DNA from 3 places in the Salmonella sp. HY31 genome. Region 1 is predicted to be linked to each of the others. Evidence: predicted binding sites of a transcription regulator. Region 1 holds the regulator's gene; each other region holds the start of a gene.

Region 1 (7,448 bases):
CGCGCTTCTGCGTGCATCTGATTCCGGAGACGCTGGAGCGTACTACGCTTGGCAGAAAAAAACTGGGTGAACGTGTGAATATCGAGATCGATCCGCAAACGCAGGCGATTGTCGATACCGTAGAACGCGTACTGGCTGCACGAGAAAATGCGGTCAGAAATCAGGCCAACATTGGCTAACGGAAAATAAAAACCCCCGCATGAAATGCGGGGGGCGGTGATTAGCGAGGAACGCGCAGACCGTTTTCAACGCCGCGCGTAAATACGACCTGCCAAAGCTGGATATCACGTGCGCGAAACGCACCGGCGCAGGCGTTGAGATAATAACTGAACATACGTTTGAAGCGCTCGTTATAATTGCCCGCAATTTCCGGCCAGGCATTGATAAAGCGCTCATGCCACGCCATCAGAGTCGTGTCGTAGTCGGCGCCAAAGTTATGCCAGTCTTCCATTACAAAGTGTGATTCGCTGGCCTCGGCGATTTGACGAACAGACGGCAAGCAACCGTTGGGGAAAATATACTTATTGATCCACGGATCGACATTATGATCGGTTTTTTTAGAACCAATAGTATGGAGCAGGAAAAGACCATCCGGTTTTAAATTCCTGTCGACAACCTCAAAATAGGTGTTGTAGTTTTTCGGCCCGACATGTTCGAACATGCCGACGGAGACGATTCGGTCAAACTGATCGTTAAGGTCACGATAATCTTGCAGGAGAATGGAAACATCCAGACCCTCACAACGCGTCTGCGCCATTTTTTGCTGTTCAGCGGAGATTGTTACGCCCACCACGCTAACGCCATAATGGGTCGCCATATATTGCGACAGGCCGCCCCAGCCGCAGCCGATATCCAGCACACGCATCCCTGGCTGTAGCTGTAGCTTTTCGCAAATTAATTTCAGCTTGGCTTGCTGTGCAGCTTCAAGCGTATCGGCATCTTTCCAGTAGGCGCAAGAATATTGCATATAGGGATCGAGCATACGGGAAAAAAGGTCATTACCAAGATCGTAATGTTCCTTGCCGACAATCCAGGCGCGTTTTTTACTTTGTAGATTAATCAGACGCGCGCCGAGGATGCGGAGCGTATCTTTAACATGGTGGGGGAGTTGATTTTCAAGACCGGCACGTAAGACTTTGCTGAAGAAAATATCCAGACGCTCGCATTCCCACCAGCCATCCATGTAACTCTCACCTAATCCCAACGAGCCTTCCTGCAGGACGCGTTTAAAAAAATCGGGATTCTTAACACGAATATCAGACGGGGCGGAACCATTAATTGTAATATCCGCACGACTTAACAATTCGTTGGCGATTCGGTACCAGTTATCATCCGGTACGCTGACTTCTTCTATACACGATGAACTCATAGCTTCTCCATCACTGGACGGTGATCAGAACCTTAAAACAGCGTAGACGCTTTTTTGGCTTTGTGAGAAATCCCACGGACAATTCCGTGAGCCAGTTATCCGACGTAGAACAGAGGAAGGGAGGAACCCTTGCCGAAAAGGCCATCCGTGGTGAATCGGGAACGCTCCGGTTCCCGTTAATGCCTAATAATTATCGTAATATAAACAACCGGGAATCAGTATAGGCCGCAATTTTTGATGATTCAACCGAAAATTGTTAGCGTGCTAATTAACCGGGGTTAACAAACCTCTAGTGAGACTTCTCGTGGGCGACATCGGCATGCGCAAATCCGGCCTCATTGCACGCTGCATGAGACTGCATTTTGTAGCCTAACGCCGCCAGAACAACGGTAAAGAGCATTACGCTGGTGGTGGTCAGCAGCGGCGTGCTGATGAGCCATGAAACCACCAGGCTTGCCAGGAAACATAACCCCAGTTGCAGCGTATTTTGCAGCGCCGCAGCACGCCCCGTGGCTTGAGGGAAAGGGCGTAACGCTTGCGCGACGACGATAGGGTAGATTGCGCCATTAGCAATCGCCATTACGCAGAACGGAATCAGGATCTCCACCAGTGAGGCATTATTCAGGAAGCCCGTTCCCCAGGTGGCGATAACGCTCAGCGCATACAGCCCTAACAGCCACGGAAGCAATTGGTAACCCTGCCATTTTTGTAGCGCCGCGCGGCAGCCATATCCGCCAATCAGAAAAGCGATGGTTTGAGGAACATAGCTCAGGCCAATCACTGCCGGGCTGTAACCCATCGCGCTGAGAATGAACGGGGAACCCGTTAACCACGCAAAAAAGCTGGCGGAACAGGCGGCATAAATCAGTACATTACCGCGATAGGTTTTAGAGCGTAGCAACGTCGCAAAAGTGAGTTTATCCTGTCCCTCGGCATGTGCTTTTACCGATGGTTTTAAGCGCAGCGCTGGCAACATCAGCAACAACGTAATCGCAAACAGCGTGGCGAAAATCGCCTGCCATGAGAAATGCGTCAGTATCCAGCTTCCCAGTAAGGGCGCAAGCGCCGGGGATAATCCTACCAGTGGCATGATAGTGGCGAAGATACGATTAATTTTTTGCGAAGGATAATAATCGGTCACCAGCGCTTGCCAGATTACCGTTGCCGCACAAACGCCGACGGCCTGCACAAAGCGTAGCGTCAGCAGTGCTGCCGCGCTTTCTACCCACAGCATCCCCAGACTTCCGAGCGCAAAGATGGATAACCCCAGCAGTAAAATCGGTTTACGGCCATAACGATCCGATAGCGGTCCCCAGAGTAGTTGTGCGACGGCAAAGCCAGCTAAAAACAGGCTGAGGCTGGCGCTGACAGCGGCAGCAGGCGTTTGTAAATCCGCCTGTATGGCGGCAAACGCGGGCAGGTACATGTCCGTAGCCAGAAACCCCAGCACGCTAAGACCGGCTAACCAGACTAAAAAACCTTTTCCAGGTTGCATATTTGTTTCTCTTTCTTATCAGACAGACATTGTCGCAGAGTGTAGGGAGTGAAATTACGGTTGTGAAACGTTAATATTTGTCCAGTGAATTCAAAATTTTTGTAGGCAAATTATGTGGTCGGAATACTCGCTTGAAGTGGTTGACGCCGTGGCGCGCAATGGCAGTTTTAGCGCGGCGGCGCAGGAACTGCACCGTGTGCCTTCGGCAGTCAGTTACACCGTTCGTCAGTTAGAGGAGTGGCTGGCCGTACCGCTTTTTGTACGACGTCACCGTGATGTTGAACTTACGCCTGCTGGCGTCTGGTTTTTAAAAGAAGGGCGTTCTGTTATCAAAAAAATGCAGATCACTCGTCAACAGTGTCAGCAAATTGCTAATGGCTGGCGCGGGCAGTTGGCTATTGCGGTGGATAATATCGTCAGACCAGAACGTACCCGGCAGATGATCGTCGATTTCTATCGCCATTTTGACGATGTGGAACTGCTGGTTTTTCAGGAGGTGTTTAACGGCGTCTGGGACGCGCTCTCCGACGGGCGAGTCGAACTGGCTATTGGGGCGACGCAGGCGATTCCGGTAGGGGGACGTTATGCTTTTCGGGATATGGGTACCCTGAGCTGGAGTTGCGTAGTGGCAAGCGATCACCCGCTGGCGGCGATGCCGGGACCGTTAAGCGATGATACCCTGCGCAACTGGCCGTCGCTGGTCAGAGAAGATACCTCGCGAACCTTACCGAAACGGATTACCTGGTTGCTGGATAACCAAAAAAGGGTTGTAGTACCGGACTGGGAGTCATCGGCAACCTGCCTGTCAGCAGGATTATGCGTGGGAATGGTGCCGACGCACTTTGCCCGACAGTGGATAGACAGCGGAAAATGGGTGGCGCTGACGTTAGAGAATCCGTTTCCCGATGCGGCCTGTTGCCTGACGTGGCAGCAAAACGAGGCCTCGCCCGCGCTGGCATGGCTGCTGGATTATTTGGGCGATAGCGAAACGTTGAATCGGGAGTGGTTGCGGGAGCCTGAAGAGGCTCCCGACAGCGGGGATTAACGTCGATAGTCGCGGAACGGGCCGTCAGCGACCGAGCGACGCTCAACCAGGCGTGGATGAACTTCAATAGACTGTGACTCTTCGCGCTTATTGACGATGCGATCCAATAGCATATTAAATGCGGTTTCGCCTAAAGAGTCTTTGGGCTGGTGAATCGTCGTCAGCGCCGGGGTAAAGAAGCGGGCGTTACGCACATTGTCATAACCGATCACCGAAACGTCCTGCGGTACGCGAAGCCCCATTTCGTCTGCCGCGCAAAGCGCGCCCATCGCCATAATATCGCCGCCGCAGAAAACGGCGGTAGGGCGATGTGACTGCGATAAGATTTGCTGCATCGCGTGGTAACCGGACTCCGGCTCGAAGTCGCCCTGAACAATCCAGTTGTCTGGCACGTTGATCAGCGCCTCCTCCATTGCCTTCATGAAGCCTGCCAGCCGACCCGCGCCGGTGTTGCGCTCCAGCGGACCGGGAATAACGCCGATATCCCGGTGACCGCGCTCAACCAGATAACGACCCGCCATATAGCCGCCTGCAAAGGCGTTATCAATCACCGTATCGGTAAAATCGGCCTTCGCTTCACCCCAGTCCATCACCACCATCGGAATATGGCGATACTCTTCCAGCATGGAAAGCAGAGGTTCCGGGTACTCAGAACACATCACCAGCAGGCCATCCACGCGCTTTTGCGCCATCATGGACAGGTAGGCGCGCTGTTTTTCCAGGTTATTCCAGGCGTTGCCCAAAATCAGCGTATAGCCTTTCTGAAAGCAGTTTTTTTCAACCGCCTCGATAATTTCTGCAAAATAGGCCGCTTCGCTGCTGGTCGCCAGTAAGCCTATCGATTTGGTATGGTTGACCTTCAGGCTACGCGCGACGGCGCTGGGAGAGTAGTGCAGCTCTTTAATCGCTGCCCAGACCGCGTTACGCGTTTCTTCAGCGACAAAACGCGTTTTGTTGATTACGTGTGATACAGTTGTAGTGGAAACGTTTGCTCGTTTCGCTACATCTTTAATTGTTGCCATTACATTTCACTCCAGACCCTCGCTAAGCTCCTGAGAAACGCCAGGTAAACGTTTGCCTACACACACCCTAATCGCAACGTCAGGGTTGCGGCATGCCGGAAAAACGACACGGAACGTCAGGAAGGGGTCAATGGCCGTTACGCTAATTCAGTAAGCCTGGAATTTTGTCTGATCTTGAGGAAAAGGGGAAGCGTTAAAAACAGTTATCAATATAAAACATGAGAGATTTTTGTGCGGGAATGTGCAAAAATGCGCTATATCACTTTTTGTGTGGGAATAAAAAGGAGAAAACTTGATGAGTACCGACCTGAAATTTTCGTTGATCACTACGCTTATTGTTCTGGGCTTGATTGTCGCAGGTGGATTAACGGCCGCTCTGCACTGATTCCCTCTCTTCTGAGGGAGGGCGTTTCCTCTATTCTATCCCTCTCTAAAACGCAGAAGGCGTACCTTCTGCGTGCTCAGACTTATGCGGCGAGATTTTTCGCGACAAATTCCCAGTTAACCAGCGCCCAAAAATGCTCCAGATAGTTTGGACGGGCGTTGCGGTAGTCGATGTAATACGCGTGTTCCCACACATCAACCGTCAGCAGCGGCGTCGCATCTGTGGTCAGCGGCGTACCGGCATTTGAGGTAGAGACGATAGCCAGTTTGCCATCAGCGCCTTTTACCAGCCATGTCCAGCCGGAACCAAAGTTTTTGATAGCGGCATCTGTGAACTGCGTTTTAAATTCCGCGAAGCTGCCAAAAGATGCCGCGATAGCATCAGCCAGTTTCCCGGTCGGTTCGCCGCCAGCATTTGGTGCCAGGCAGTTCCAGTAGAACGTATGGTTCCACACCTGAGCGGCGTTATTAAAGATGCCGCCTTCGGAAGCACGCACGATCTCTTCCAGCGATTTGCCTTCAAACGCCGTGCCTTTGATCAAATTATTAAGATTGGTCACGTAAGTCTGATGATGTTTGCCATAGTGATATTCCAGCGTCTCAGCAGAAATATGCGGCGCCAGAGCATCTTTGGCATACGGTAATGCAGGTAATTCGAACGACATTGCTTCTCTCCTTATTATTAATATTGCGCACGCACAATAACCCTGGTGCGCGTAAGGATAGGGTAGCAAATTGAGCGGGGGCGCAAAAGAAGAAGTTATCCTGTCGTTAAACGACAGGATAAAATATTAGCGAATTGTTTTAGGGGTCATCACCCGGCGGGCGCCGACATAATGGCGCTGCCAGTATTCTTCGTTCAGCGAGGTGATCTTAATTTCCTGACCGCTGCGCGGAGACTGGATAAACTTACCGTTGCCGACATAGACGCCAACGTGATCGGCGGTGCCGCGCCCCTGCGTACGGAAGAACACCAGATCGCCGTTTTTCAACTCGCTGCGCTCAATGGGCGCCGCGTCACGCAGGTGATACATCTCATTCGCCGTTCGGGGGATACGGATCTTCACTAAATCTTTATAGGCATAATAAACCAGACCGCTGCAATCAAAACCGGTGCGCGGCGACGCGCCTCCCCAGTGATACGGCTTACCAATCTGATTCATGAGCTTGGACATCGCGGTTTTCGTCGCTTTTTGTACTTTAGTCCGATGCGCATCGGCAATAGAGAGCGGCAATGTTCCTTTCCCCTTCACGCAGTGCGGCTTACGGCCTTTACGCGTCGTGCATTTTTCCGTCACGTCGAGGGCGGCGATTGACGTGGGCGCGGTTCTGTTACGGCGATGTGTCGTATGACGAGATTTCGTGGAAGCGATGGTACGTTTTGGCGTAGAAGCGGAAGAAGAACGGCTGGTTTTTGAGGTTGTTTTTACGTTTTTTTTGTTGGTCTTACTGATCTGTTTGGGCGTTGTGCTTTTCTTTTTATCTGCCGTTTTAGTGACATGAGAAACAGCAGGCGTCGCTTTGGCTTGCCTGGAAGCATGGGCCATTGGCGTAAAAGGGAGAGTAGTAAAAAGTAAAGCACAGAGCGTGATCGAGATTTTGTTTATCCGCGCCACTGAGCAATCCTCTGTTAAAGGCAGGCGATCATGCCTGCGTATGATTTACAAAACCTGATAATTCTAATCTACAAAAGCACAGATTGGTAATTGCTTTTGGTTTCTGAAGCTGTGTTTCGTTAACAGATGTAAAAAAAATAGCAATTAATGCTAAACACGAACGCGTTATCTACGAATCACTGCGTGGCAACCCGCTTAAAAGATATTTTGTATGCAACTTATTCCCGCAGACGGTAAAATAATAAGGCATGATGAAAATGTTATTTTCCGTTGCCAGCCTGACCCGTTACAATGACAGGCTTCGGTCGTAAAAGAAGTTAAGGAAGCGAGACAATGAGCACCACTATCGAAAAAATCCAGCGCCAGATCGCTGAAAACCCGATTCTCCTGTATATGAAAGGTTCACCAAAACTGCCAAGCTGTGGTTTCTCTGCGCAGGCCGTTCAGGCGCTTTCCGCCTGTGGGGAACGTTTTGCCTATGTTGATATCCTGCAAAACCCGGATATTCGCGCAGAAT
Region 2 (7,448 bases), 2.4 Mb from region 1:
ACTGGTTCACTATCGGTCAGTCAGGAGTATTTAGCCTTGGAGGATGGTCCCCCCATATTCAGACAGGATACCACGTGTCCCGCCCTACTCATCGAGCTCACAGCATGTGCGCTTTTGTGTACGGGGCTCTCACCCTGTATCGCGCGCCTTTCCAGACGCTTCCACTAACACACATGCTGATTCAGGCTCTGGGCTCCTCCCCGTTCGCTCGCCGCTACTGGGGGAATCTCGGTTGATTTCTTTTCCTCGGGGTACTTAGATGTTTCAGTTCCCCCGGTTCGCCTCATTAACCTATGGATTCAGTTAATGATAGTGTGACGAGTCACACTGGGTTTCCCCATTCGGACATCGCCGGTTATAACGGTTCATATCACCTTACCGGCGCTTTTCGCAGATTAGCACGTCCTTCATCGCCTCTGACTGCCAGGGCATCCACCGTGTACGCTTGGTCGCTTAACCTCACAACCCGAAGATGTCTTGTTCTGTCCGGTTTGTTGCGCGTTGTGAATACTGCGTTGTTCCGTACTCGCGATGCTCATGGACATCAAGTCCACTGCGCTCGCTGCGTGCGGTACGCCTTGTCTTCACTTCGCTCACTTCACCTTTTACAGGTCATCTTCATGATTGCGAAAATTTGAGAGACTCATGAACAATCGGAATTGTTCTTGTTTCAATTTTCAGCTTGATCCAGATTTTTAAAGAGCAAATATCTCAAACATGACTCGTAAGTCAGTTTTGAGATACTGATGGCAACGCCTTTCACACATTACCGCGCAAGTGGCGTCCCCTAGGGGATTCGAACCCCTGTTACCGCCGTGAAAGGGCGGTGTCCTGGGCCTCTAGACGAAGGGGACACTGAAGTCTCAATCGCAAGACGCCTTGCTTTTCACTTTTCATCAGACAATCTGTGTGAGCACTGCAAAGACCGTTTCTTTCAGGTAAGGAGGTGATCCAACCGCAGGTTCCCCTACGGTTACCTTGTTACGACTTCACCCCAGTCATGAATCACAAAGTGGTAAGCGCCCTCCCGAAGGTTAAGCTACCTACTTCTTTTGCAACCCACTCCCATGGTGTGACGGGCGGTGTGTACAAGGCCCGGGAACGTATTCACCGTGGCATTCTGATCCACGATTACTAGCGATTCCGACTTCATGGAGTCGAGTTGCAGACTCCAATCCGGACTACGACGCACTTTATGAGGTCCGCTTGCTCTCGCGAGGTCGCTTCTCTTTGTATGCGCCATTGTAGCACGTGTGTAGCCCTGGTCGTAAGGGCCATGATGACTTGACGTCATCCCCACCTTCCTCCAGTTTATCACTGGCAGTCTCCTTTGAGTTCCCGACCTAATCGCTGGCAACAAAGGATAAGGGTTGCGCTCGTTGCGGGACTTAACCCAACATTTCACAACACGAGCTGACGACAGCCATGCAGCACCTGTCTCACAGTTCCCGAAGGCACATTCGCATCTCTGCAAACTTCTGTGGATGTCAAGACCAGGTAAGGTTCTTCGCGTTGCATCGAATTAAACCACATGCTCCACCGCTTGTGCGGGCCCCCGTCAATTCATTTGAGTTTTAACCTTGCGGCCGTACTCCCCAGGCGGTCTACTTAACGCGTTAGCTCCGGAAGCCACGCCTCAAGGGCACAGCCTCCAAGTAGACATCGTTTACGGCGTGGACTACCAGGGTATCTAATCCTGTTTGCTCCCCACGCTTTCGCACCTGAGCGTCAGTCTTTGTCCAGGGGGCCGCCTTCGCCACCGGTATTCCTCCAGATCTCTACGCATTTCACCGCTACACCTGGAATTCTACCCCCCTCTACAAGACTCAAGCCTGCCAGTTTCGAATGCAGTTCCCAGGTTGAGCCCGGGGATTTCACATCCGACTTGACAGACCGCCTGCGTGCGCTTTACGCCCAGTAATTCCGATTAACGCTTGCACCCTCCGTATTACCGCGGCTGCTGGCACGGAGTTAGCCGGTGCTTCTTCTGCGGGTAACGTCAATTGCTGCGGTTATTAACCACAACACCTTCCTCCCCGCTGAAAGTACTTTACAACCCGAAGGCCTTCTTCATACACGCGGCATGGCTGCATCAGGCTTGCGCCCATTGTGCAATATTCCCCACTGCTGCCTCCCGTAGGAGTCTGGACCGTGTCTCAGTTCCAGTGTGGCTGGTCATCCTCTCAGACCAGCTAGGGATCGTCGCCTTGGTGAGCCGTTACCTCACCAACAAGCTAATCCCATCTGGGCACATCTGATGGCAAGAGGCCCGAAGGTCCCCCTCTTTGGTCTTGCGACGTTATGCGGTATTAGCCACCGTTTCCAGTAGTTATCCCCCTCCATCAGGCAGTTTCCCAGACATTACTCACCCGTCCGCCACTCGTCAGCAAAGCAGCAAGCTGCTTCCTGTTACCGTTCGACTTGCATGTGTTAGGCCTGCCGCCAGCGTTCAATCTGAGCCATGATCAAACTCTTCAATTTAAAAGTTTGATGCTCGTGAATTAAACTTCGTAATGAATTACGTGTTCACTCAGAGACTTGGTATTCATTTTTCGTCCGGGGACGTTAAGAATCCGTATCTTCGAGTGCCCACACAGATTGTCTGATAAATTGTTAAAGAGCAGGTGCGACGCGGCTTTCAGCTCACCGTCGCGAGGTGGCGTATATTACGCTTTCCTCTTTCAGAGTCAACCCTGAATGTCAGGATTTTTCTCTTCAACCGACCGGTTGTTTGTGTGAAGTGATTCACATCCGCCGTGTCGATGGAGGCGCATTATAGGGAGTTCTCTGCTGACCGCAATAGAAAAATTGCAGAAAAATGACTGTTTGCTGCATTCCCCAGCAAAACCCCTGGTTATACCCATTTACGCACAGACTTATCCACAAAATGCGCGTTCATTTCTTGGATCTTCTCACTCTGCAAACGATCTTTCAGGGATAAAAGCGGGGCCAGAATTTAAAAAGAAAAATTCGCGAGCGTTGCGCAAACGTTTTCGTTACAATATCGCCGCAAAATGAGGATGCCCCGTAAGGGGCGTTAGCTGAGTTTTTCACGAAAAATTCAGCTAACGCTCTCTGTAATCGTCAAATCCAGGGGATTTACCATGCAACAACGTCGTCCAGTCCGCCGCGCTTTGCTCAGTGTTTCTGACAAGGCCGGTATCATCGAATTCGCCCAGGCACTTTCCGCACGCGGTGTGGAGCTGCTGTCAACAGGGGGCACCGCTCGCCTGTTAGCAGAAAAGGGTCTGCCAGTGACCGAAGTTTCCGATTACACCGGTTTCCCGGAAATGATGGATGGACGCGTGAAGACCCTGCATCCAAAAGTCCACGGCGGCATCCTCGGTCGTCGCGGCCAGGACGATGCGATCATGGAACAGCATCACATCGCCCCTATCGATATGGTTGTCGTTAATCTGTATCCGTTCGCCGAGACCGTGGCCCGTGAAGGGTGCTCGCTGGAAGATGCGGTAGAGAACATTGATATCGGCGGCCCGACCATGGTGCGCTCTGCTGCCAAGAACCATAAAGACGTGGCTATCGTGGTGAAGAGCAGCGACTACGACGCTATTATTAAAGAGATGGACGCCAACGACGGTTCCCTTCTGCTTGCAACCCGCTTCGATCTCGCCATCAAAGCTTTTGAGCACACCGCCGCCTACGACAGCATGATTGCCAACTACTTTGGCAGCATGGTTCCGGCCTACCACGGTGAAAGCAAAGAAGCCGCTGGTCGCTTCCCGCGCACCCTGAACCTGAACTTCATTAAGAAGCAGGATATGCGCTACGGCGAGAACAGCCACCAGCAGGCGGCCTTCTATATAGAAGAAGAGGTAAAAGAAGCCTCTGTCGCTACCGCTCAGCAGGTTCAGGGCAAAGCCCTCTCTTATAACAACATTGCCGATACCGACGCAGCGCTGGAGTGCGTGAAAGCGTTCAGCGAACCGGCCTGCGTCATTGTTAAACACGCCAACCCATGCGGCGTGGCGGTCAGCACTTCTATTCTCGACGCTTATGACCGCGCGTACAAAACCGATCCAACTTCCGCATTCGGCGGCATCATCGCCTTCAACCGCGAACTGGATGCTGAAACCGCGCAGGCGATCATCTCTCGCCAGTTTGTCGAAGTGATCATCGCCCCATCCGCCAGCGAAGAAGCGCTGAAAATCACCGCCGCCAAACAGAACGTACGCGTGCTGGTTTGCGGCCAGTGGGCGGTACGCGTGCCAGGTCTCGATTTCAAACGCGTGAACGGCGGCCTGTTGGTGCAGGATCGTGACCTGGGCATGGTGAGCGAAAAAGACCTGCGCGTTGTCACTAAACGCCAGCCAACCGAACAGGAGCTGCGCGATGCGCTGTTCTGCTGGAAGGTGGCGAAGTTCGTCAAATCCAACGCCATCGTCTACGCCAAAGAGAACATGACTATCGGCATCGGCGCCGGTCAGATGAGCCGCGTCTACTCCGCGAAAATCGCCGGGATTAAAGCCAGTGACGAAGGGCTGGAAGTGAAAGGTTCCGCCATGGCCTCTGACGCCTTCTTCCCGTTCCGCGACGGTATTGATGCCGCTGCAGCCGTGGGTGTGAGCTGCGTGATCCAGCCTGGCGGCTCTATCCGTGATGATGAAGTGATTGCCGCTGCCGATGAACACGGTATTGCGATGATCTTCACCGACATGCGCCACTTCCGCCATTAATGGAGCGAAACATGAAAGTATTAGTGATTGGCAACGGCGGGCGCGAGCACGCGCTGGCGTGGAAAGCGGCACAGTCGCCAAAAGTAAAAACCGTGTTCGTCGCTCCGGGTAACGCCGGTACTGCGCTGGAACCCACGCTGCAAAACGTCGCTATCAGCGTGACCGATATCCCGGCACTGCTAAGTTTTGCCCAAAACGAGAAGATTGACCTGACTATCGTCGGCCCGGAAGCGCCGCTGGTAATCGGTGTGGTTGACGCTTTTCGTGCTGCGGGCCTGAAAATCTTCGGCCCGACCGAAGGCGCAGCGCAACTGGAAGGTTCTAAGGCCTTCACCAAAGATTTCCTCGCCCGTCATAACATCCCGACGGCGGAGTACCAGAACTTTACCGAAGTGGAACCAGCGCTGGCGTATCTGCGTGAGAAAGGCGCGCCAATTGTGATCAAAGCTGACGGCCTGGCTGCCGGTAAGGGTGTGATCGTAGCGATGACGCTCGAAGAAGCGGAAGCCGCGGTGCAGGATATGCTGGCCGGCAATGCCTTTGGCGATGCGGGCCACCGCATCGTGATTGAAGAGTTCCTCGACGGCGAAGAAGCGAGCTTTATCGTGATGGTCGATGGCGAGCACGTGCTGCCGATGGCGACCAGTCAGGATCACAAACGTGTGGGAGATAAAGACACCGGTCCTAACACCGGCGGTATGGGCGCTTACTCTCCTGCTCCCGTGGTCACTAATGAAGTCCACCAGCGCACCATGGAACGGATCATCTGGCCTACCGTGAAAGGCATGGCGGCGGAAGGGAACACCTACACCGGTTTTCTGTATGCAGGCCTGATGATCGACAAGCAAGGCAACCCAAAAGTGATCGAGTTCAACTGTCGCTTTGGCGATCCGGAAACGCAGCCGATCATGCTGCGCATGAAATCGGATCTGGTGGATCTTTGCCTCGCCGCCTGCGACGGTAAGCTGGATGAGAAAACTTCCGAGTGGGACGACCGCGCCTCGCTGGGTGTGGTGATGGCGGCCGGCGGTTATCCTGGCGACTATCGCACCGGCGATGTTATCCACGGCCTGCCACTGGAAGAGGTTGCGGACGGCAAAGTATTCCATGCCGGCACTAAACTCACCGATGACGATCGTGTGCTAACCAGCGGCGGTCGCGTATTGTGCGCCACCGCGCTGGGTGAGACCGTGGCCGACGCGCAGAAACGCGCTTACGCCTTAATGACCGATATCCACTGGGACGATTGCTTCTATCGTAACGATATCGGCTGGCGCGCCATCGAACGCGAGCAGAACTAACGCGATAATTTCGCCAGCAGCGTCTTACGCGTGATCCCTAACTGACGGGCGGCTTCCGTTTTGTTGCCACCCGTTTTTTCGAGCGCCGCCAGAATGACCTCTTTTTCCACATCGACCAACGGTTGGATCTCGGCGCTGTTTTCCGTTTTTATCGGCGTCGCTGCAATAGCGAGAGGAAGTTCGCGTTCAGAAATGTATTCTCCCGTCAGCAACACCACCGCCCGTTCGATAGCGTTTTCCAGCTCGCGTATATTACCCGGCCAGTCGTAGTGAATTAACAGATCCATCGCCTGTGGCGTGAAACCTTTTACCGCTTTACGGTTACGTCTGGCAAAACACCGCAGAAAATGGTCCGCCAGTAACGGAATATCCTCCCGACGCTGGCGCAAAGAAGGCATTTCAATCGTCACCACATTCAGGCGATAATAGAGATCCTGGCGAAAGCGACCGGCGTTCACCTCTTCCGCCAGGTCGCGATGGGTGGCGGCAATCAACCGAACATCCACAGAGATCGTCTGGTTGCTTCCCACGCGTTGCACTTCACGCTCCTGAATCGCACGCAGCAAACGTACCTGCATTAACGGCGAGATATCGCCGATTTCATCAAGAAACAATGTCCCACCGTCAGCTTCGACAAAGCGTCCCTCCCGACGTTTATCCGCGCCGGTAAACGCGCCTTTTTCGTGTCCGAACAGCTCGGACTCCAGCAGCGATTCATTAAGCGCCGCGCAGTTGAGCGTGACCAGCGGTTTATCACTCCGGGCGCTACAGGCGTGTAGCGCCCGCGCCACCAGCTCCTTGCCGGTACCGGAGTCTCCGTGAATCAATACCGTGGCGTCTGATGGCGCGACCATCGCGATTTCATTCAGTAAATGTTGCATCGCCGGACTTTCCCCAATCATGCCAAACTGCGCGGCAGGCACAGAAGGTGACTCGGCGGTGGCATCCCGCGTATGCGCCAGCGCGTTTTCCAGCGTCTCCTGCAGATGGTCAAAATCCAGCGGTTTAATTAAGTAGTCGAGCGCTCCAGCTTTCAACGCCTCTACCGCCGTTTCTACGCTGGAGAATGCCGTCATAATCAAAATCGGAATGGCGGGGTTGAGCGCTTTAATCTCTTTCAGCGTGGCGATACCGTCCATCTCCGCCATACGAACATCGCACAGTACCAGATCAAAGACTTTCTCACGCACCTGAGCCAACGCATCATGCCCACTGTAGGCCAGAGCGACCTTATAGCCCCAGCCCCGAAGCAGCGCCTGTAAAATCGTGCAGTGGCTGACATCATCATCCACAACCAGAATATCGATTTTTCCGCGTATCATCCTTGTTAATCCTGTTGTCTCGCTATCACTGGCAACCAGATAGTAAAGACCGCGCCTTTACCCTCAATACTTTTCACCTTAATCGCACCGCCATGCTGTTCGATGATATTTTGCACCACCGCCAGCCCCAG
Region 3 (7,448 bases), 2.0 Mb from region 1:
TGGAAAAATGCCGTCCGGGGATGTTTGAGTATCAGTTGGAGGGTGAAATTCACCACGAATTTAATCGCCACGGCGCGCGCTATCCGTCTTATAACACCATTGTCGGCAGCGGCGAAAATGGCTGCATCCTGCATTACACTGAAAACGAAAGTGAAATGCGCGACGGCGATTTAGTGCTTATCGACGCAGGCTGTGAATATAAAGGTTACGCGGGCGATATCACGCGTACTTTCCCGGTGAACGGGAAATTCACGCCAGCTCAGCGTGAAATTTATGACATCGTTCTGGAATCGCTGGAGACCAGCCTGCGACTGTTTCGTCCTGGTACTTCTATTCAGGAAGTAACCGGCGAAGTGGTGCGCATCATGATAACCGGGCTGGTGAAGCTGGGGATTTTGCGAGGAGAGGTTGATCAACTGATTGCCGAAAACGCGCATCGTCCCTTCTTTATGCATGGCTTGAGCCACTGGTTGGGGCTGGATGTTCACGATGTTGGCGTTTATGGGCCGGATCGCTCCCGCATCCTGGAGCCGGGCATGGTGCTGACTGTAGAGCCAGGTCTCTATATCGCGCCGGATGCCGACGTGCCGGAAGCGTATCGCGGCATTGGCGTTCGAATTGAAGATGACATTGTCATTACCGAAACCGGTAATGACAACCTGACCGCTGGCGTTGTGAAGAAGGCGGATGACATTGAAGCGTTAATGGCGGCGGCGCGGCAGCAATGAGCGTCATTATCGTTGGCGGCGGCATGGCAGGCGCGACGCTGGCGCTGGCCATCTCTCAATTCAGTCATGGGACGTTGCCGGTACATCTGATTGAAGCGAAAGCGCCTGAAGCCGACGGTCATCCCGGCTTTGACGCCAGAGCGATTGCGCTGGCGGCGGGCACTTGCCAGCAACTGGCGCGAATTGGCGTTTGGCAGGCGATTTCCGATTGCGCAACGGCAATCAACACCGTACACGTCAGCGATCGCGGTCATGCCGGATTTGTGACTCTCGACGCGCAGGATTACAGCCTGGCAGCGTTGGGTCACGTTGCGGAGCTGCATGATATCGGGCTGCGTCTGTTTGCGCTCTTGCGTAAAGCGCCGGGCGTTACGCTGCACTGCCCGGAGCGCGTAGCCAGCGTGTCGCGTACCCAGCAGCAGGTTAACGTCACTCTGGAAAACGGCAATGTGATAGCTGGCAGCGTTCTGGTGGCGGCTGACGGTACCCACTCCGCGCTGGCGTCAGCCTGCGGCGTTGACTGGCGTCAGGAGCCTTACGAACAGTTAGCGGTGATAGCGAATGTCGCGACCGCTATCCCGCATCAGGGACGCGCCTTTGAACGTTTTACCCCCCATGGCCCGCTGGCGATGTTGCCGATGTCGCACGGCCGATGTTCGCTGGTTTGGTGTCACCCGCTCGACCAGCGCGATGAGGTGCTGAGCTGGTCTGACGCGCAGTTCTGTCATGCGTTGCAGGCCGCGTTCGGCTGGCGGCTGGGGCGAATGACTCTGGCGGGTAAGCGCAGCGCGTATCCGCTTGCTCTTACTACGGCGGCGAAAGCGTTTACTCACCGGACTGTACTGGTCGGCAATGCGGCGCAGACGTTGCATCCTATCGCCGGGCAAGGGTTTAATCTCGGTCTGCGCGATGTCATGAGTCTGGCGGAAACGCTGGTCGCGGCACAGGACGCGGGCGAGGATATTGGCGCCTGGCACGTGTTATCGCGCTATCAGCAGCGTCGTCAGGTTGACCGGGATACGACGATTGGCGTGACGAACAGTCTGGTCCATCTGTTTGCAAATCGCTGGGCGCCGCTGGTTATTGGGCGCAATATCGGTTTAATGGCGATGGAATTATTACCGCCTGCGCGCGATGCGTTGGCACAGCGTACGCTTGGCTGGGTCGCGCGATAAGTTAACCGTAAGCCGCCATCCGGCAGGCGCTGTACAAGCCCTGATGGCGTTTCGCTTATCAGACCTACGAAAGGCGTCATTTGACCAGGAGTAAATAGTGCAAAGTGTTGATGTAGCAATAGTTGGCGGAGGCATGGTGGGACTGGCTGTCGCCTGCGGCTTGCAGGGGAGCGGTTTGCGCGTTGCGGTACTGGATCACGTTGTCCCCCAGCCGTTGGCGAACGATGCGCCGCCTCAGCTTCGGGTGTCGGCGATTAATGCCGCCAGCGAAAAACTGCTTACCCGTCTTGGCGTATGGTCAAACATTGTGGCGCGGCGGGCAAGTTGCTACCACGGTATGGAAGTCTGGGATAAAGACAGCTTTGGCCGTATTACGTTTGATGACGCAAGCATGGGATATAGCCATCTGGGGCATATTGTTGAAAACAGCGTCATTCACTACGCACTGTGGCAGAAAGCGCAGCAAGCAGCGGATATCACCTTAATGGCGCCAGCGGAGTTGCAGCAGGTCGCCTGGGGAGAGAACGACGCTTTCCTGACCTTAAAAGACGGCGCGATGTTAACCGCGCGTCTGGTGATTGGCGCGGATGGCGCCAACTCCTGGCTGCGTAACAAAGCGGATATTCCCTTAACCTTCTGGGACTACCGACACCATGCGTTGGTAGCGACTATCCGCACCGAAGAGCCGCACGGCGCGGTTGCTCGCCAGGTATTTCATGGTGAGGGTATTCTGGCGTTTTTGCCGTTAAGCGATCCGCATCTGTGTTCCATTGTCTGGTCGCTTTCTCCGCAGGATGCGGAGCGTATGCAACAGAGCGGCGACGAGGCGTTTAACCAGGCGTTGACTATCGCCTTCGATAATCGGCTGGGCTTATGCCGCGTGGAAAGCGAACGACAGGTCTTTCCTCTGACGGGCCGCTATGCTCGCCAGTTTTCCGCACATCGTCTGGCGTTGGTCGGCGATGCTGCGCACACCATCCATCCGCTGGCAGGGCAAGGCGTCAACCTCGGCTTTATGGACGCGGCTGAACTGGTGGACGATCTGCGCCGGCTTCAGCGCCAGGGCAAAGACATTGGCCAACATCTTTATCTTCGTCGTTATGAGCGTAGCCGTAAACATAGCGCGGCGATGATGCTGGCCGGGATGCAGGGTTTTCGTGACCTGTTTGCCGGAGAAAACCCGGCAAAAAAATTGCTGCGCGACATCGGGCTGAAACTGGCCGATACGCTCCCCGGCGTCAAACCCCAACTGCTTCGCCAGGCGATGGGGTTAAACGACCTTCCGCAATGGCTTCGTTAAGCGTTTGACTGCACGCCGGCAAGAGTTTGAAACCCGTCACACTTTGCTTTCCCGGCTATCGTGCCGGGGGGCTATCCTCATTTGAAATAATCTAATTTCACCGCTTATTTCGCATTATATTTTCTAATGTCACCATTTTTAGCTAACGTGATTTTCGACATTTTTTCCGCATTTAATATTAATTCATGTCGGGATAAATCGTATCAGCTTGCTGTTTATGGAGGTCATTTATCGTGATAGTGGTTTTTTGTGCTGATGGGGTTTTGGCGTTTTTTAGTCATAAGCTAATGTGATGGTAAATTCAGCCTTATGGTTTAGCGTTTGGTTCGGTGGTAAGTTCAGGAGTAAGAGAACGTTTGCGTCGGCGCAGGGAAAAGGGCGTCGATGTCAGGTTTCGTGGCGAAGATTTCCCATGAAAATGGTTGTTAGCCCCCGCTAATTCAACGAGGAAAAGATGGCCCAACAGACGCCTTTGTACGAACAACACACGCTATGCGGCGCCCGCATGGTCGATTTTCATGGCTGGATGATGCCCCTGCATTACGGTTCCCAGCTTGATGAACACCACGCTGTGCGCACTGATGCCGGGATGTTTGATGTATCGCATATGACGATTGTCGATCTTCATGGTAGCCGCACACGAGAGTTTCTACGTTATCTGCTGGCCAACGACGTGGCGAAGCTGACCATCACCGGCAAAGCGCTTTATTCCGGTATGCTCAATGCCTCGGGTGGGGTGATTGATGACCTCATCGTCTACTACTTCACTGAAGATTTCTTCCGTCTCGTTGTTAACTCCGCCACCCGCGAAAAAGATCTCTCCTGGATTACCCAACACGCTGAACCTTATGCCATCGACATCACCGTTCGTGACGACCTGTCGCTGATTGCGGTACAGGGGCCGAATGCGCAGGAAAAAGCGGCGACGCTGTTTAGCGAGGCGCAGCGTAACGCGGTAGAAGGGATGAAGCCGTTCTTCGGCGTACAGGCGGGCGATCTGTTTATTGCCACCACCGGTTATACCGGCGAAGCGGGCTATGAAATCGCCATGCCGAATGAAAAAGAGGCGGATTTCTGGCGTGCGCTGGTGGAGGCGGGCGTGAAGCCGTGCGGTCTTGGCGCGCGTGACACGCTGCGTCTGGAAGCAGGCATGAACCTGTACGGTCAGGAGATGGATGAAGGTATCTCTCCGCTGGCGGCCAACATGGGCTGGACTATCGCCTGGGAACCGACGGATCGCGACTTTATTGGCCGTGAGGCGCTGGAGATGCAGCGTGAAAAAGGCCATGAGCAGCTTGTCGGTCTGGTGATGACTGAGAAAGGCGTATTGCGTAATGAACTGCCGGTGCGTTTTATCGATGCGCAGGGCAATCAGCAAGAAGGTATTATCACCAGCGGGACGTTCTCCCCAACGTTGGGCTACAGCATTGCGCTGGCGCGCGTTCCGGCGGGCATCGGCGAGACGGCGATTGTACAAATTCGTAACCGTGAAATGCCGGTAAAAGTGACTAAACCTGTTTTTGTGCGTAACGGCAAAGCCGTCGCGTGATTCATCCTTTTTTGGAGATTGATTGATGAGCAACGTACCCGCAGAACTGAAATACAGCAAAGAACACGAATGGCTGCGTAAAGAAGCGGACGGCACTTACACCGTTGGCATTACTGAACACGCTCAGGAGCTGTTGGGCGATATGGTTTTTGTTGATCTGCCGGAAGTCGGCGCGACCGTAAGCGCGGGCGACGACTGCGCCGTGGCGGAGTCCGTAAAAGCGGCGTCCGACATTTATGCGCCGATAAGCGGCGAGATCGTGGCGGTAAACGATGCGCTGAGCGACTCCCCGGAGCTGGTTAACAGCGAACCGTATGCCGGCGGCTGGATCTTTAAAATCAAAGCCAGCAATGAAAGCGAGCTGGAGTCTCTGCTGGATGCCACCGCGTACGAAGCATTACTCGAAGACGAGTAAATACGCTTCATCCTTCACGCTGCAGGCGCGTTAGCTTTACTCGGCCTGAGGCCTCGCCCCTTCGGGGCCAGCGCAAGCGCTGTTCAAACCGGCGTAGCCGGTTTGTCTTCGCTCATCCCAGTCACTTACTTATGTAAGCTACTGGGGACTCTCTGCGTCGCCGCCGTCCTGCATCGCGAATGATTTTGCGTATTCGTTTTATATGCTCAGGCCCGGTAAGCGCTAGCGTCACCGGGCAACGTAGTCTGACAAATACGATTCACTGCATGTTTCAGGAACCATCGCTCATGACACAGACGTTAAGCCAGCTTGAAAACAGCGGCGCTTTCATTGAACGCCACATTGGACCCGACGCCGAGCAGCAGCAAGAGATGCTGAATGCCGTCGGCGCCGAGTCATTAAACGCGCTGACAGGCCAGATCGTGCCGAAAGACATTCAGCTCGCGACCCCGCCTCAGGTTGGCGAGGCGGCAACCGAATATGCCGCGCTGGCAGAATTAAAAGCCATCGCGGGCCGTAACAAGCGCTTCACGTCGTACATTGGTATGGGCTATACCGCCGTGCAGCTACCGCCGGTTATCCTGCGCAACATGCTGGAAAATCCAGGCTGGTATACCGCCTACACGCCGTATCAGCCGGAAGTCTCTCAGGGGCGTCTGGAAGCGCTGCTCAACTTCCAACAGGTGACGCTGGATCTGACCGAACTGGACATGGCCTCCGCCTCGCTGCTGGATGAAGCGACCGCCGCCGCTGAAGCGATGGCGATGGCAAAGCGCGTCAGCAAACTGAAAAATGCCAACCGTTTCTTTGTCGCCTCTGATGTCCATCCGCAAACTTTGGATGTCGTCCGCACCCGCGCCAAAACCTTCGGCTTTGATGTGATTGTCGATGATGCGGCAAAAGTGCTGGATCATCAGGACGTATTCGGTGTGCTGTTACAACAGGTAGGCACCACGGGCGAAATTCACGACTACAGCGCGCTGGTTAGCGAACTCAAAGCCCGTAAAGTGATCGTCAGCGTCGCCGCCGATTTTATGGCGTTAGTGCTGCTCACCGCGCCGGGTAAACAGGGCGCGGATATTGTTTTTGGCTCTGCGCAACGTTTTGGCGTACCGATGGGTTACGGTGGCCCGCACGCGGCATTCTTTGCCGCCAAAGATGAATTCAAACGCTCCATGCCAGGCCGTATTATCGGTGTCTCAAAAGACGCGGCGGGCAACACCGCGCTGCGCATGGCGATGCAGACGCGCGAGCAGCATATCCGTCGTGAGAAAGCGAACTCCAACATTTGTACCTCGCAGGTGCTGCTGGCTAACATCGCCAGTCTGTATGCCGTTTATCATGGTCCGGTCGGCCTGAAGCGCATCGCTAATCGTATCCATCGCCTGACTGATATTCTGGCGGCTGGCCTGCAACAAAAAGGGCTGAAGCTGCGCCACGCGCACTACTTCGACACGCTGTGTGTGGAAGTGGCCGATAAAGCTGCGGTACTGGCGCGTGCTGAAGCGGCAGAGATCAATCTGCGCAGCGATATTCATAACGCGGTGGGCATCACCCTGGACGAAACCACTACCCGCGACCATGTCCTGCAACTGTTTACGGTACTGTTGGGCGATGACCACGGCCTGAACATTGAAACGCTGGATAAAGACGTGGCGCTTGATAGCCGCTCCATTCAGCAAAGTATGCTGCGCGATGACGCGATTCTGACGCATCCGGTATTTAACCGTTACCACAGCGAAACCGAAATGATGCGCTATATGCATTCGCTGGAGCGTAAAGATCTGGCGCTGAACCAGGCGATGATCCCGCTGGGTTCCTGCACCATGAAGCTGAACGCCGCTGCTGAAATGATCCCTATTACCTGGCCGGAATTTGCCGAATTGCATCCGTTCTGCCCGCCGGAGCAGGCGGAAGGATATCATCAGATGATTAGCCAGCTTTCTGACTGGCTGGTGAAACTCACCGGGTACGACGCCGTCTGTATGCAGCCGAACTCCGGCGCGCAGGGGGAATACGCGGGGCTGCTGGCGATTCGTCACTATCATGAAAGCCGTAACGAAGGGCATCGCGATATCTGCCTGATCCCGGCATCTGCCCACGGCACCAACCCGGCATCCGCTCAGATGGCGGGAATGCAGGTGGTGGTGGTGGCATGCGATAAGAACGGTAACATCGATCTTGACGATTTGCGCGCCAACGCGCAGCAGGCAGGCGAAAATCTCTCCTGCATCATGGTGACGTATCCGTCTACGCACGGCGTCTATGAAGAAACGATCCG

Evidence for each region. The regulator PurR, encoded in region 1, represses purine synthesis genes. The targets are predictions, from matches to a motif close to CANGCAAACGTTTGCNTG.
Region 2: purH (bifunctional phosphoribosylaminoimidazolecarboxamide formyltransferase/IMP cyclohydrolase) is a predicted target of PurR. The motif match lies at 2,981-2,998, and genes of this name have one in related genera.
Region 3: gcvT (glycine cleavage system aminomethyltransferase GcvT) is a predicted target of PurR. The motif match lies at 3,549-3,566, and genes of this name have one in related genera.

What each region holds. Positions count from the first base shown of each region.
Region 1 is NZ_CP170479.1:2,115,221-2,122,668, forward strand. It holds gene ACE15A_RS09990 (riboflavin synthase) at 1-179, shown strand, start outside; gene cfa (cyclopropane fatty acyl phospholipid synthase) at 221-1,369, opposite strand; gene punC (purine nucleoside transporter PunC) at 1,659-2,864, opposite strand; gene punR (DNA-binding transcriptional activator PunR) at 2,977-3,909, shown strand; gene purR (HTH-type transcriptional repressor PurR) at 3,906-4,931, opposite strand; gene ACE15A_RS10015 (YnhF family membrane protein) at 5,227-5,316, shown strand; gene sodB (superoxide dismutase [Fe]) at 5,399-5,980, opposite strand; gene ACE15A_RS10025 (C40 family peptidase) at 6,107-6,931, opposite strand; gene grxD (monothiol glutaredoxin 4) at 7,265-7,448, shown strand, end outside.
Region 2 is NZ_CP170479.1:4,520,752-4,528,199, forward strand. It holds rRNA gene ACE15A_RS21645 (23S ribosomal RNA) at 1-459, opposite strand, end outside; tRNA gene ACE15A_RS21650 (tRNA-Glu) at 779-854, opposite strand; rRNA gene ACE15A_RS21655 (16S ribosomal RNA) at 940-2,481, opposite strand; gene purH (bifunctional phosphoribosylaminoimidazolecarboxamide formyltransferase/IMP cyclohydrolase) at 3,105-4,694, shown strand; gene purD (phosphoribosylamine--glycine ligase) at 4,706-5,995, shown strand; gene zraR (sigma-54-dependent response regulator transcription factor ZraR) at 5,992-7,317, opposite strand; gene zraS (two-component system sensor histidine kinase ZraS) at 7,323-7,448, opposite strand, start outside.
Region 3 is NZ_CP170479.1:4,074,149-4,081,596, reverse strand. It holds gene pepP (Xaa-Pro aminopeptidase) at 1-728, shown strand, start outside; gene ubiH (2-octaprenyl-6-methoxyphenyl hydroxylase) at 725-1,903, shown strand; gene ubiI (FAD-dependent 2-octaprenylphenol hydroxylase) at 2,001-3,203, shown strand; gene gcvT (glycine cleavage system aminomethyltransferase GcvT) at 3,658-4,752, shown strand; gene gcvH (glycine cleavage system protein GcvH) at 4,778-5,167, shown strand; gene gcvP (aminomethyl-transferring glycine dehydrogenase) at 5,455-7,448, shown strand, end outside.